DNA from 3 places in the Sinorhizobium sp. RAC02 genome. Region 2 is predicted to be linked to each of the others. Evidence: riboswitches for the same ligand, from Rfam matches in the RefSeq annotation. Region 2 holds a riboswitch; each other region holds the start of a gene.
The links. Region 2 has a riboswitch for thiamine pyrophosphate ahead of thiB (thiamine ABC transporter substrate binding subunit). Riboswitches for the same ligand answer to the same signal wherever they lie in the genome.
Positions count from the first base shown of each region.

Region 1: linked by a shared signal. The riboswitch ahead of thiC (phosphomethylpyrimidine synthase ThiC) and the one ahead of thiB (thiamine ABC transporter substrate binding subunit) in region 2 are both predicted to bind thiamine pyrophosphate.
Region 3: linked by a shared signal. The riboswitch ahead of thiD (bifunctional hydroxymethylpyrimidine kinase/phosphomethylpyrimidine kinase) and the one ahead of thiB (thiamine ABC transporter substrate binding subunit) in region 2 are both predicted to bind thiamine pyrophosphate.

Region 1 covers NZ_CP016450.1:3,821,067-3,826,108, forward strand. The annotation lists gene thiO (glycine oxidase ThiO) at 1-160, opposite strand, end outside; gene thiC (phosphomethylpyrimidine synthase ThiC) at 163-1,986, opposite strand; TPP riboswitch at 2,080-2,196, opposite strand; gene BSY16_RS18315 (Bax inhibitor-1/YccA family protein) at 2,331-3,047, opposite strand; gene BSY16_RS18320 (anti-sigma factor family protein) at 3,076-3,849, opposite strand; gene BSY16_RS18325 (sigma-70 family RNA polymerase sigma factor) at 3,836-4,381, opposite strand; gene BSY16_RS18330 (YqaA family protein) at 4,435-4,872, opposite strand.
Region 2 covers NZ_CP016450.1:3,468,355-3,473,396, forward strand. The annotation lists gene BSY16_RS32465 (hypothetical protein) at 618-794, opposite strand; TPP riboswitch at 974-1,086, shown strand; gene thiB (thiamine ABC transporter substrate binding subunit) at 1,126-2,133, shown strand; gene thiP (thiamine/thiamine pyrophosphate ABC transporter permease) at 2,138-3,757, shown strand; gene thiQ (thiamine ABC transporter ATP-binding protein) at 3,750-4,469, shown strand; gene BSY16_RS16655 (M48 family metalloprotease) at 4,696-5,042, shown strand, end outside.
Region 3 covers NZ_CP016450.1:2,916,886-2,921,927, reverse strand. The annotation lists gene BSY16_RS14045 (GNAT family N-acetyltransferase) at 1-693, opposite strand, end outside; gene dut (dUTP diphosphatase) at 698-1,171, opposite strand; gene BSY16_RS14035 (peptide chain release factor 3) at 1,266-2,846, shown strand; TPP riboswitch at 2,919-3,015, shown strand; gene thiD (bifunctional hydroxymethylpyrimidine kinase/phosphomethylpyrimidine kinase) at 3,046-3,855, shown strand; gene BSY16_RS14025 (LysE family translocator) at 3,859-4,473, opposite strand; gene BSY16_RS14020 (AraC family transcriptional regulator) at 4,549-5,042, opposite strand, start outside.

The sequences.
Region 1 (5,042 bases), 350 kb from region 2:
CCCGCTCGCACCACGGCGCCAGCATGCCGCCGGCAAAGCCGGAGGCGCCGGTGCCAACTTTTCCGGCGCGCTCTGCAATCGTGACGTCGAAGCCGTGGCGATAGAGCTGCCAGGCGACCGTCAGGCCGGCAACGCCGGCCCCCTTGACGAGAACGCGCATGGTCATTCTCCGACCGGCGTTTGACCGAGGGGCATGTAGAGATCACCGCCCTCGCGGAATTTCGCGGCCATTGCCTCCAGCCCCTCCTTCTGCGCCTCGGCGCGAATGTCGTGCGAGATGCGCATGGAGCAGAATTTCGGCCCGCACATCGAGCAGAAATGCGCCACCTTGTGCGCTTCCTTCGGCAGCGTCTCGTCGTGGAAGGACCGCGCCGTTTCCGGGTCGAGCGAGAGGTTGAACTGGTCCTCCCAGCGGAACTCGAAACGGGCGCGCGACAATGCGTCGTCGCGTAGTTTTGCCGCCGGATGGCCCTTGGCGAGATCGGCGGCATGCGCCGCGATCTTGTAGGTAATGACGCCGACCTTCACGTCGTTGCGATCCGGCAGGCCGAGATGCTCCTTCGGCGTGACGTAGCAGAGCATGGCCGTTCCGAACCAGCCGATCATCGCCGCACCGATGCCCGACGTGATGTGGTCGTAGCCGGGAGCGATGTCGGTCGTCAACGGGCCAAGCGTGTAGAACGGGGCCTCGCCGCAGACCTGCAGCTGCTTGTCCATGTTCTCCTTGATCTTGTGCATCGGCACATGGCCGGGGCCTTCGATCATGACCTGGCAGTCCTTCGCCCAGGCGATCTTTGTCAGTTCGCCGAGTGTCTCCAGTTCGGCGAATTGCGCGGCGTCGTTTGCGTCGGCAATCGAGCCGGGGCGCAGGCCGTCGCCGAGCGAGAAGGTGACGTCATAGGCGCGGCAGATGTCACAGATTTCCTCGAAATGCTCGTACAGGAAGCTCTCGCGATGGTGATGCAGACACCACTTGGCCATGATCGAGCCGCCGCGCGAGACGATGCCGGTAACGCGGTTGACGGTGAGCGGGATGTAGGGAAGGCGCACGCCGGCGTGGATGGTGAAATAGTCGACGCCCTGCTCGGCCTGTTCGATCAGCGTGTCGCGGTAGACTTCCCAGGTCAGGTCCTCGGCAATGCCATTGACCTTTTCCAGCGCCTGGTAGAGCGGCACGGTGCCGATCGGTACGGGTGAATTGCGGATGATCCATTCGCGGATGTTGTGGATGTTGCGGCCGGTGGAGAGATCCATGACGGTATCCGCGCCCCAGCGGATCGCCCAGACCATCTTCTCGACCTCCTCCGCCATGGAAGAAGTGACGGCGGAATTGCCGATGTTGGCGTTGATCTTCACCAGAAAATTACGGCCGATGATCATCGGCTCGGCTTCCAGATGGTTGATGTTGGCGGGGATGACGGCACGGCCGCTTGCGACTTCCTGGCGGACGAATTCCGGCGTGACGAAATCCGGAATGTGTGCGCCAAAACTCTCGCCGTCACGGGCAAGCGCCTCCTTCACCGCCTTGCGGCCGAGGTTTTCGCGGATCGCGATGAATTCCATTTCCGGAGTAACGATGCCGGCGCGGGCATAGGCAAGCTGGGTCACCGCCTTGCCGTCCGTTGCCCGGCGCGGATGGTTGCGAACGGGGAATTCCGGCGTCAGTCGCTCGCCGGTGGCAAAGCCGTTGTCCTCCGGGCGGATGTGGCGGCCCTCATAGCCCACAGTGTCGCCGCGGGCTGAAACCCAGGTTTCGCGCAAGCGTGGCAGGCCGGCCTCGATGGCAACGACATGGCTGAGGTCGGTGTAGGGGCCGGAGGCGTCGTAGACCACGACCGGCGGCTCGCCGGAGGTCGGGTGCAGGGAAATCTCGCGCATCGGCACGCGGATATGCGGATGCTGCTCGCCGGCGATGTGGATCTTGCGCGAGGCGGGCAGGGCGCCGGTGGTGACGGTGGGGGTAAGCTTCTGGGCGGCAATATTCATCGTGAGGCTCCAAGTTTTCGTTTGGAGACCCAGTCCTAAAGCCGGAATGATGGAAAGACGCCGACACGGAATCCGGACGTCGGACCACCTGTCAAAACAGCGCTTGCACCGTCCCTACGCCAGTATGAACTGGATCAGGTTCAACGGGTCACTGCGCTGCGAAAGCTAGCAGAATCTCAGCCCCTTGTCGGGACCCCCCTGGTGAATGCCTTAAGCAAAGACGCTACGGGGCGATTTGTCAACACGGTAAAATATGTAAGTTTTTACTCACGTTTTGTTGCGGTGCGCACAAACAGAAACGGCGGGGTTTTGCCCCGCCGTTTCCTTTGAAATCAGTGCGAAAACTATTCGCGCTCGCCGGTGAAATTCAGCAGCAGCTGGAAGATGTTGACGAAGTTCAGGTAGAGCGAAAGCGCACCGAACACGGCCATCTTCTGTTGCGATTCCTGGTCGATGTTTTCGGCATACTGTTCCTTGATGTTCTGCGTGTCCCAAGCGGTGAGGCCGACGAACACGACGATGCCGATCACGGAAATCGCGAACTGCAGCGCGCTCGAACCGAGGAAGATGTTGACGATCGAGGCGATGACGACGCCGATCAGGCCCATGATCAGGAACGAGCCGAACTTCGACAGGTCACGCTTCGTCACGTAGCCGTAAAGGCTCGTCGTGCCGAACATCGAGGCCGCGATGAAGAAGGTGCGCGCGATGCTCGTGCCAGTGAAGACGAGGAACACCGAGGCGAGCGACAGGCCCATCACGGCGCAGAAGGCCCAGAACATCATCTGTGCCGTGCTGGCCGACATCGTCTGGATCTTGAACGAGAAGAAGAAGACGAAGGCGAGCGGCGCCAGCATCACGACCCACTTCAGCGGGGACGAGAAGATCGGCACGTAGAGGGCCGGCGTCGAGCCGACGATGAAGGCGACGAGGCCGGTGATGACTAGGCCTGCGCCCATGTAGTTGTAGACGCGCAGCATATGCTGGCGCAGACCCTCGTCGAAGAGGGCGGCCGACTGCGCCTTCGCGCCGTAGCCAAATCGCTGTTGTACGGGTTCCATCATGGGTCTCCTTCGGTGGAACGGTTGATCAGTAAAGCGTGCGCGAGAGATCCCGCGCGGTTTCCGCCAGGTCGTCGGCCTTTAGGCTTTCCGATACCAGCGCATAGGCGACCTCGCCGATCTGCCAGTAGGCCGCCCGGGCATTGTCAGCGTGGAAGAGCAGGACGTGCTGCACGGCAAACGAGCCGGGGCGCACGGCAAAAAGCGACAGGCGTTCGTCCTTGCGCGGCTCCAGCACCAGCTCGACGCTCGGGCCGTAGGCGGAGGGGAAGACCTGCGTGTCGACCACGGTCCAGCCCTTCGGCAGGTTTGGCAGCACGATGGCCGTCGCCGAGCGGATTTCGGCCGGATCGAAGATTTCGATTTCGGGCTGCGAAGCCATGGAGTCGCGCAGCAGCGTCGTCTTGTGCGCTCTGACGGCCTCTTCGACAAAGGCCGGGGGTGGCGTCGAGGCAATGACCTCCGTTGCGCCGAACGGCCCGAGCGTCGCATGCGCGGTCCAGCCGGCGGCAACAAAAAGCGCGATGGTGGCGGCGCGGCGGAAGACCGAGAAGATGCGACGGCGCGACAGCGCGCGTTCCAGCAGACGCGCGGCTTCACGCGTTGCCTGCCGGGTCACCGTGCGGTGGTCGGCAAGCGCCAGGCGCAACTCGTCGCGCACGCGAAGATCCTTCATGATCTGGGCGGCGACCTCCGGCCGTTCCGAAAGATAGGCCTCTACCTCGATGCGCCGGCCGACGGCGAGCTGGTCGTCGACATAGGCGTTGAGATCGGATTCGATGATGGGATCATTGCTTGTCATCGTCAGTGCCTCCGACGATCTTGAGATGCGTGACAGGCGCGGTAGCGCCGTTCTGTTCAAAGGCCCGCAGCCGTTTGCGGGCGCGGGCGACCCGCGACATCAGCGTGCCGACCGGAATGCCGAGCGTGTCGGCGGCTTCCTGGTAGGAAAGCTCTTCGATGGCGACGAGGTGCAGGGCTTCGCGCTGCTCCTCCGGCAGGGCGAAGAAGGCGTTGCGCAACTGCGTCAGGCGCACCGAATGATCCTGGTTTGCCGGCACGGATGTTTCCGCCACTTCGGCCGCGGCATCATGGCGGCGCTTTTGCGAATGTCGCTGGCGCAGACGGTCGATATGGGCATTGTGCAGGATCGACATCAGCCAGTTGCGCACATTCGCGCCGGTGCGGAAGGTGGACTGGCGCTCATAGGCCTTCACCAGCGCGTCATGCACAAGGTCTTCCGCTTCGTCCGGATTGCGGACGAGCGAGAGCGCATAGCGCCGAAGCGCCGCAAGCTGTCCGATCACATTGAAGCCGGGTGTCTTTCCGTTCATGTCCCAATATACGAGCGCTGCGTGGCTCTCATTCCATCGCCGGTGAAAAAAATTCAGAACCAGTGCAGGACGAGCGCGGCGAGCACGATGTAGCGGCCGAATTTGGCGATGGAAACGACGAGCAGGAAGCGCGGAAACGGTTCGCGCATGATGCCAGCCGCTACAGTCAAGGGATCGCCAATGAACGGCAACCAGCTCAGAAGCAGGCTCCACCAGCCATATCTGCGATACCATTGCCCGGCGCGGTCGAGGTTTTTCGCGCTGACGGGGAACCAGCGGGCATCGCGGAAGCGCTCGACGCTGCGGCCGAGCAGCCAGTTGATGACCGAGCCGAGCACATTGCCGATGCCGGCGATGAGGACCAGGATTTCCGGCGAATGGCGGCCGGTGGCCAGCAATCCGGCGAGCACGGCCTCGGACTGGGCAGGCAGGATTGTCGCGGCGACGAATGCGGCAAGGAAGAGGCTGCCATAGGCTGCAAGCGCGTTCACGGCCTATGCAGACCGACGTGTCTTGATCACCGCTCTCGCCCGATGTGTCAGGGTGTGGAGCGCCCTGTCGAGGATGATGGCCGTGGGACCGAACATGCCGTTCTCCGTTCCAGACGCCGGAATGGCCGTCTTGCGGCTCCTGCGTAACGGTTCCTGGCTGCCGGGAAAAG
Region 2 (5,042 bases):
GGAAGCTGCCTCGTATGAGTGAGTTTATGTGGCACCTTGCAGCGCCCCGTTCAGCGGTTTTTGCCTGCGACTCGGTCTCTCTGGGAGGATGGGTCTATGGGAACGGTGGCGTGCCTTTCCGCAGGGAAAGCGCCATGCACGCCCTCAGACTTACGGCGCCGCAGCCATGGCTGCCGGTCGGCACCGTCTTCCATCGCGCCGGACGAACCGGGGTAAACCCCGCGGACGTCACCCGGCGCCAAACCCGATCCCTTTGTGTGCCCCACAGGCACGCCCGTCGAATTTATCAGGAGAAACGGCAGGCCCGGCCCGGCGCCCCCGTCGTTTCCCCCGGATCGCCGGAGGGAGACCATTTTCCGCAGGCCCTTCCGGTGAAGGTTCACGTCCTTCCCGCACCGAAAGCGCCGATCCCGCCTGACTGCCACGCCTGGCAGCGTATCCTTCGGCGGGATGAGAGGATTGTAGGCATGGATTTGCGGGGTGGGGAAAATGTGGGGACTTTTTTTTGAAGATGACGGCTTCCTTTCGTACTGCTGGCTCTGGCCGATAACACCCAGAAAGCAAAAACCCGGATGCAGGGACATCCGGGCTTTTGGGGAGGTCAGGGGGCGGGTGGTTTATTTGCAGACCTTGATCTTCTTGATGATGACGTTGCCGTAGTAATCGTAGGACTTCACTTTCTTGATGAAGCAGTGCGGCTTGTGGCCGTAGCTGTAGTAGCCGGCCTGCGAGGGGGCGGCGAAGGAAACGGCTGCAACGAGGGCAACGGTGGCGGAAACGATGAACTTGCGCATGGGTCTCTCCTGAGTTCCGGGGGATGAGCCTCTCTCATCCGGTAATTGGACTTTCCCACATCGCCCCGCCCCGCGCTGTTCCGCATGGAACAGGCCGGGGCCGTGCCGTTTTGCATCGACCGGAGGGTGCTTGCCCGCACAACCCCTTGCGCACTGTCACAAGCGGGATTATGCCTTTTCCTGCTCTAACGGGGTGCTTGTGGGTTTCGATCCATGGGCTGAGAGGCGGTTTCGCCAACCCGAAGAACCTGATCCGGCTCGTACCGGCGGAGGGATTAGACGGCACATTCCAGCGCCCTATTCCCGTTTGTGAACAGACTAGGAGGCGCGGATGCGCAAGATTGTATTGTCCTCGATTGCGGCACTTGCCGTTTCCATCGCTTTTCCCGCCTTCGCGCAGGACAAGACGCTAACGATCTACACCTATGAAAGCTTCGTTTCCGAATGGGGCCCCGGCCCGAAGGTCAAGGAAGCCTTCGAAAAGACCTGCGGCTGCACGGTCGAATGGGTCGGCGTGGCCGACGGCGTCGAGCTGTTGACGCGCCTGAAGCTGGAAGGCGAGGGCACGAAGGCCGACGTGGTGCTCGGCCTCGACACCAACCTTATTACCGAGGCGAAGGCGACCGGGCTTTTCGAGGCGCACGGCCTGACGCCCGAGGGGCTGACGGTGCCGGGCGGTTTTTCCGACGATACGTTCCTGCCCTATGACTACGGCCATTTCGCCGTGATCTACGACACCGAAACGGTGAAAAATCCGCCGACGAGCCTGAAGGAACTGGTCGAGGGCGATCCGTCGCAGAAGATCGTCATCGAGGACCCGCGCACCTCGACGCCGGGGCTCGGCCTGCTGCTCTGGGTGAAGTCGGTCTATGGCGACAAGGCGGGCGAGGCCTGGGGCACGCTCAAGAACCGCGTCTTGACGGTGACGCCCGGCTGGTCGGAAGCGTACGGCCTGTTCACCAAGGGCGAGGCGCCGATGGTGCTGTCCTACACGACCTCGCCGGCCTACCATGTGATCGCGGAAAAGTCGGAGCGCTACAAGGCGGCCGCCTTCTCCGAAGGGCATTATGTGCAGATCGAGGTGGCCGGCCTGACGCGCACCTCCGACGACAAGGACCTGGCAAAGCAGTTCCTGACCTTCATGACCGGACCTGACTTCCAGTCGATCATCCCGGAAACCAACTGGATGATGCCGGCCGCCAAGACGAAGGATCCGCTGCCGGCCGCCTTCGACGCACTGGTCAAACCGGAAAAGACCTTCCTGATGGCATCGGACGAGGTGGCGGCGAACCGCAAGGCCTGGATCGACGAATGGCTGGCCGCGATGAGCGCCAAGTAACGTGATCTTCGCACGCGCTGAACGAAAGACATTGCGCGTCGCCGGGGGCCTTGCCCTCGGCGGCGTGCTTGCTTTCGTCGGCGTGGCGACGGTGATGCTGCTGGCGCATGCCGGCGGCGGCGATACGCCGCTGTTCGACGCCTATATCTGGCGCGTGGCGCAGTTTACCCTGATGCAGGCGACACTTTCGACCGGGCTTTCCCTCCTGCTTGCCATTCCCGTCGCCCGCGCGCTGGCGCGACAGCGGGATTTTCGGGAGCGGGTGTGGATCATCCGCCTCTCCGTCGTGCCGCTCGGGCTGCCGGCGCTGGTGGCTGCGCTTGGCATTATCGAGGTCTGGGGGCGGCAGGGTGTGGTCAATGATCTGCTGCGGCTCGGTGGTTTGCAGAACCCGGTCAGCGTCTACGGGCTCGCCGGCATCCTGATTGCCCATGTCTTCTTCAACCTGCCGCTCGCCGCCCGCTTCCTGCTGGCGGCGCTCGACCGCATTCCGCCGGAATACTGGCTGTCGTCGGCCAATCTCGGCATGGGCGGCGGTGCTGTCTTCCGGCTGATCGAATGGCCGGTGATCCGGCGCGTCTTGCCGGGCATTGCCGGGCTCGTCTTCATGCTTTGCGCAACGAGTTTCACCATCGTGCTGACGCTCGGCGGCGGGCCGGCGGCGACGACGATCGAGGTGGCGATCTACCAGGCGCTGCGCTTCGATTTCGATCCGCAGCGCGCCGTGCTTCTGGCCTTCCTGCAGATCGCCGTGACGGCGGCGCTGCTCTGGCTCCTGTCGCTGTTCGCGCGTCCCCCGGAGGAAGGTGCGACGGCCGGCCGCGCCATCCGCCGTTTCGACGGGCGCCGGCGGCGCCTTGCCGATGGGGTCGTCATCCTCGTCTTCACGCTGTTCACCGCCGCGCCGCTCGCCGCGACCCTTGCGGCGGGGCTGGCGGCGGATTTCGGCCGGCTGGCGCTTGATCCGCTGCTGCATCGGGCGCTGCTCACCAGCCTTGCGATCTCCTTTGCTTCCGCGAGCCTCAGCCTCGCGATCGCCTTGCCGGTCGTGCTCGTGCCGCGGCTTGCGGAAGCGGGCGGTGCGGGTGCCGCAACGCGGGCGATGGGCCGCGCGCTGCCGGCGGTCGGTTCGCTCATCCTGCTCGTGCCGCCGGTCGTCGTCGCGACGGGCTGGTTTCTGGTGCTCCGGCTGTTCGGCGAGACGGGGCGGTTCGCGCCTGCCGTCATCACCGTCATCAATGCGCTGATGGCGCTGCCCTTCGTGGTGCGCGTGCTGGAGCCGGCCTATCGCACGCATCTTGCCCGCACGGCACGGCTTGCGCTCAGCCTCGGCGTCACAGGGATGCATCGCCTGCTATGGATCGACTGGCCGGCACTCAAGAAACCGTTCCTGACGGCCTTTGCCTTTGCCATGGCGCTGTCGCTCGGCGATCTCGGGGCCGTCGCCATCTTCGGTGCCGAAGGTTTTGTCACGCTGCCCTGGCTGCTGTTCTCGCGCATGGCGAGCTATCGCACGGCGGATGCGGCGGGCATCGCGCTGATCCTCGGCCTGATATGCCTGGCTCTGACGCTGCCCTCGACGGCGGCGGAGCGTCCAACGGAAAGACCCTCCAGCGATGCCTGATATTGCCGTTCGCCTGACCGATGTCACCGTGCGCTTCGATGAGAAACGGCTGACCTTCGATTGCGCCATTGCCGCGGGCGAAGCGGTTGCCGTGGCGGGGCCGTCGGGGGCGGGGAAATCGACGCTGTTCAACGTGATCGCCGGTTTCCAGGCGCCGGCGGCGGGGACGGTGTCGCTTCTTGGCGAGGATATGGCGGCGCGCGAACCGGCGGAGCGGCCCGTCTCCATCATCTTCCAGGACAACAATCTCTTCGCGCATCTAACGATTGCCGACAATGTCGGGCTTGGCATCCATCCGGGGCTGCGGCTCGATACGGCGGCGCGGCAGAGCGTTTTCTCGGCGCTTTCACGCGTCGGCCTCGGTGGTTTCGAGCGACGCCTGCCCGGCTCGCTCTCCGGCGGCGAGCGGCAGCGCGTGGCGCTCGCCCGCGCGCTGGTGCGGCGCCGGCCGATCCTGCTGCTCGACGAGCCGTTTGCAGCACTCGATCCGGCCATGCGGGCCGACATGGCAAAGCTGCTTCTAGAGCTTCGTGCCGAGACGAAGAGCACGATGCTGTTCATCACCCACCAGCCGGACGATATCCGCCGGCTGGCCGACCGGGTGCTGTTTCTCGAGGACGGTGCGATCGTGCTCGACGAGGCGGCGCGCGACTTCCTATCGCGGCGGGAACCGCCAGGGGTTGCAAAATTCCTCGGTCATTCCGCGATTTAGCGGGAAGGGCGGGTTTTCGCCCTCGCGCGGTGCCACAATTTGGTCGCCCCCCTGTGTCACCGGAGCCACAAGGGAAGCGTTTGTCGAATCGGAGGTTGCCGGCCGGGTATGGTGCGTCTATCTCCTCTATTCGAGGACGCGAGGATCCGCGTTCGAGCTGCACCGCAGGGTTGCTGTTCGGGCGAGGGCTCCGTCATGGCTGTGGGCAAGAGAAATGGCGAAAGCAATGCAGGACACTGCAGTGGTATCCGGACGCGGGGTTTTCAGACCCATCGCGGGGCTGCTGCTTGCCGGCATGCTGCTTTCCGGCTGCCAGTCGATCATCGAGCAGACCTACGAGCCAACGATCTCGCCATCGTCCAATCCGCAGATCGTCGACGAGGTGCAGAAGAACGATCCGCGCGCCCAGATGGGTGCACGCGAGCATCCGCGCATCGTTGCGAGCTATGGCGGCGAGTACAAGGACGCCAAAACCGAGCGGCTTGTCGCGCGCATTGCCGGCGCACTGACGCTCGTTTCGGAAAACCCGAACCAGTCCTATCGCATCACCATCCTGAATTCACCGGCGATCAA
Region 3 (5,042 bases), 550 kb from region 2:
CGCGCCGACGATGTCCAACAGCTCAAAGCGACCATGCTCGTCTAGTCGCCAGGCAACCACCACATCGCCCTCCTCGAGCAAGTCGAGCTTCACATCCGGCATCAGCAGGGCGTTGAAAAGGAACATTTCACGCTGGCGCATCGGTGAAAAACGGTCGGAAACCGGCTTGCGCCCGTCCAACAGGCGGCAAAGCAGCGTGACGTCGTCGTCACTTTGGATATGGAGCCGCCGGACGGGGCAAGCGTGTCCATCCTCCGGCGGCGGGCCGGAAAAGCGGTGCTGCGGCAGCGTTCGAAAACCGTGGCGTTCGTAAAGCCCCGGCGATTCCGTCAAGAGCGCGACGGCCTCAAAACCCTTGGCGTCGCAATGATCGAGCGCCGCCTGCATGACGTCGCGGTAGAGACCGCGGCCGCGATGGCTCGGCCGCACCGCGCCGGATTGCAGTCCGGCGGCGTGCAGGAAAACGCCGTCGACGACGAGGGGCAGGGCGAAGGCGCTGAGATTGGCGACGCAGGCACCGGCATCGTCGAACCAGGCAAAGGCCGTGCAGGTCGGATCCGGTCCTCCGAACCGGTCGAGCGCCGTCACGTCGATACCAAAAGTGTCGTCGAGCAGATCGGCGACCGCCTGCCAGGCGGCCGCATCATCCAAATAGTCCGTGCGGAAGGTAAGGCCCGGCCGGTCGACAGGCATGGTCTCAGCGAACGCCGGTCGAGCCGAAGCCGCCAGCGCCGCGGGTGGTTTCGCTCGTTTCCGCCGCCTCGCGGACAACAACCTGCGTGACAGGGGCGATCACCATCTGGGCAATGCGCATGCCGCGTTCGATGACGAACGGCTCCTCGCCAAGATTGGCCAGCAGCACCTTCACTTCGCCGCGATAGTCGCTGTCGACGGTGCCGGGTGTGTTAAGGCAGGTGATGCCGTTCTTGAAGGCGAGGCCGGAGCGGGGGCGGATCTGGCCCTCGTAGCCGAGCGGGATTTCGAACACGAAGCCGGTTGGCACGAGCGCGCGCTTTCCAGGCGCCAACGTCAGCGGCGCGTCGGTCTCGACAGCGGCGCGCAGGTCCATGCCGGCAGCACCTGCGGTCTCGTAGGCGGGGAGCTCGATTTCCGCGCCATGCGGCAGGCGGACGAGGGAAAGGGTGGGCTTCGAAGGGGCGTGCGCGTTCATGGCGCCCATAAGCCGTGCCGTCGCTTGCACCGTCAATTGCATCTTCCCGGCGGAGACTGTAAAGACCGCGGCAACTCACAGGATATTGCAGAAAATGGCCGAAACCCTTGCCGAGGCGGTCTCCCGCCGCCGCACCTTCGCGATCATCGCGCACCCGGATGCTGGTAAAACCACTCTCACCGAAAAGCTGCTTCTGTTCGGCGGCGCCATCCAGCTCGCCGGCGAAGTGAAGGCGAAGAAGGACCGCATCCAGACCCGTTCGGACTGGATGAAGATCGAGCGCGAGCGCGGCATCTCGGTCGTGACCTCGGTGATGACCTTCGAATATGACGGCAACGTCTTCAACATTCTCGATACGCCCGGCCACGAAGACTTCGCCGACGACACCTACCGCACGCTGACGGCGGTGGATGCAGCCGTCATGGTCATCGACGCGGCAAAAGGTATCGAGCCGCGCACGCTAAAACTGTTCGAGGTCTGCCGCCTGCGCGACATCCCGATCATTACGTTCGTCAACAAGATGGACCGCGAGAGCCGCGATCCCTTCGAGATCCTCGACGAGGTCGAGGAGAAGCTGGCGCTCGATACCGCGCCGATCACGTGGCCCGTCGGCCGCTCGAAGACCTTCTGCGGCTCCTTCCATCTCGCCGAAGGCACGTTCCGCGGCTCTGACAAGCAGGTGCAGCCGACGAAGATCGACGACCCCGCGATCGTCGCCAAGAACCTGCCGGAAAACGAGCGCGAGACCTTCATCGAGGAACTCGAGCTTGCCCAAGGGGTTTGCCGGCCGTTCGATCGCGAGGCCTTCCTCGAGGGCCACATGACGCCTGTCTTCTTTGGCTCGGCGCTGCGCAATTTCGGCGTGCGCGATCTGATCAACGCGCTCGGCGCCATCGCCCCGCCGCCGCGTGACCAGGTTGCCGACGTGCGCAAGGTGCATGCGGCCGAAAACAAGATGACCGCCTTCGTCTTCAAGATCCAGGCGAACATGGACCCGAACCACCGCGACCGCATCGCCTTTGCCCGCGTCTGCTCCGGCATGCTGGAACGCGGCATGAAGGTGCGCCTTGCCCGCACGGGCAAGCAGATCGGCCTGTCGGCGCCGCAGTTCTTCTTCGCTTCGCAGCGCCAGCTGGCCGACACGGCCTATGCCGGCGACGTGGTGGGTATTCCGAACCACGGCACCTTGCGCATCGGCGATACGCTGACCGAAGGCGAGGCGCTGGTCTTCGAAGGCGTGCCGAACTTCGCGCCGGAAATTCTCCGTCGCGTGCGGCTGGAAGACGCGATGAAGGCGAAGAAGCTGAAGGAAGCGCTCCAGCAGATGGCGGAAGAGGGCGTTGTGCAGCTCTTCTCGCCGGAAGACGGCTCGCCCGCCATTGTCGGCGTCGTCGGTGCACTGCAGCTCGACGTCTTGAAGGAGCGGCTTCAGGGGGAATACGGCCTGCCAGTCTCCTTCGAAATGTCGCGCTTCTCCGTCTGCCGCTGGATTTCGTCCGACAGTCCGGCCGAACTCGACAAATTCGTCACCCAGCGCCGCGGCGATATCGCCCGCGACCTCGATGGCGATCCGGTGTTCCTGGCGCAGGATGCCTTCTCGCTGCGCTACGAGGCAGAGCGCTATCCGGCGATCAAGATGGTGGCCATCAAGGAATATCACGTCACCAAGGCGTGATTGGCCAATGTGTGATCGAATAGCGCATCTGTCACTTTCGGCGTGACAGGTGCGGCGGCATTTGCGAAAACCCGTCCCTGACAGGGGCGTCCGCCGGAAGGCGGGCTGAGAAGCACCCTTTGAACCTGAACCGGATCATGCCGGCGGAGGGAGTCGACTGGGTGCTGCCCGTCTGCTGCCTTCGTCGCGAGGAGGCGCGTTGACTGAGGCGATTGCAAACATTCTCTCGATTGCGGGATCCGACCCGTCAGGCGGCGCCGGCATCCAGGCCGACCTCAAGACCTTCGCCGCCCGCGGCACCTATGGCATGGCCGTTCTGACCGCGTTGACGGCACAGAACACGCAGGGCGTCTCCGGCGTGCATCTCGTGCCCCCTACCTTCGTTGCGGCGCAGATTGCGGATATTTTTGGCGACATTCGCGTGCATGCGGTGAAGATCGGCATGATCGCCTCGGCGGAAATCGCCGAGGCTGTCGCCAGGGCACTTTCGTCGCGTCGCGGGCTGCCGATCGTGGTGGATCCGGTGATGGTTGCGAAGGGCGGGGCATCCCTGCTGGAGAGCCAGGCCGTCGAGGCGCTGACGCGGCGCCTGCTGCCGCTTGCGACCGTGCTGACGCCCAACCTGCCGGAAGCGGCCGCGTTGCTCGGTGAACCGGAGGCGATCGACCGCGCGGGAATGGAAGATCAGGCTATGCGCTTGCTGGCGCTCGGCCCGAAGGCCGTGCTTTTGAAGGGTGGCCACCTGCCGGGTGGGCAAAGCCCCGATGTGCTTGCGACGACCGACGGGCAACGCTGGTTCGAGGGTGTGCGCGTACTGACGCGCAACACCCACGGCACCGGTTGCTCGCTGTCGAGCGCGATCGCGGCGGAACTTGGCAAGGGCAAGCCGCTTGCGGATGCCGTTGCCGCAGCGAAGAGCTTCATCGCCGGCGCGGTGCGCACCTCGGATGCCCTTGCTGTTGGCTCCGGCCACGGACCGCTTCATCACTTCCACGCGCTCTGGACCTGATCGTCAGCGGTCTGCCAGTGCGAGCCGCAGGCCCATGAGGCCAAGGGCGGCGGCAAAGCTGCGCTGCGTCCAGACCATGATCCTTGGCCGGCTAAGGACCTGGTGTCGAAACCCTGCGGCAAGCGCGCCGTAGAGGGCGAAGACCAGGAAAGTGAGCAGCATGAAGACGCCGCCGAGAAAGAGCATCTGCGCCGTGGCGTCCGCCGCGTCCGCCGGCACGAATTGCGGCAGGAACGCCAGGAAGAACAGCGAAAGCTTCGGGTTGAAGATGTTGGTGAGAATGCCCTTTCGCACGATGCGAAGCGCGCGTTCGGCGGGTGCCTTTTCATCTCTGATATCCAGCGCATTGCTATCCTTCAGCAAGCTCCACGCGATGAACAGCAGATAGGCGACGCCGATATAGCGCAGCACCTCGAAGGCAAGCGCGCTGGCATGCAGAACCGCGGCAAGGCCGACGACGCTGGCGAGGATATGCGGAATGATGCCGAGCGTGCAGCCGAAGGCGGCGAGCAACCCGGCGCGAAATCCGCCGCTGATGCCGAGCGCCAGCGTGTAGATGACGCCGGTGCCCGGTAGCAGGATGACGACGAGCGAGGTGATGAGGAATTCGGTGGTCATGGCAGGTCCCGTGCAGAAGAGGAGGCTGCAGGGGACACCGGAAGGGTATGATTGGTCTTGAACGAAATTGCAGGTTCAGGCGCTGGCGGTGAGATAGGCGCCGGGCGTGTAGCCGTAGCGGCGCGTAAAGTTGCGCGTCATATGGCTCTGGTCGGCAAAACCCGCGGCAATCGCCACCTCGGCAAGCGCGGTGCCGCGTGAAATCATCCGCCGGGCGAGTTCGGTGCGGCGCTGGAGCAGATAGGCATGCGGCGTGAGGCCGGTGATGCGGGCGAAGTCGCGCACCAGCCGGAAGCGGCCGAGCCCGCTTTCTGCGGCAAGCTCTTCGAGGGTGATCACGGAGGCGGGGTCGCTATCGAGGCGGTCGCGGGCGCGGCTGACGCGCGATGCGGCAGCGCTGCTGCTCTTCGGCGCCCGTTCCCGCAACACGGCTGCGAGCAGCATTAACAGGCGTTCGTCACGGCCGATGGAGGTGGTGTGACGATCCAGCAGCGCGGTGAGGGCGGCGGCGGCGAGGCCCGCAATACGGCCATCCTCCAGCACGGGCGCATAAAACTCCTCGCGCGGCC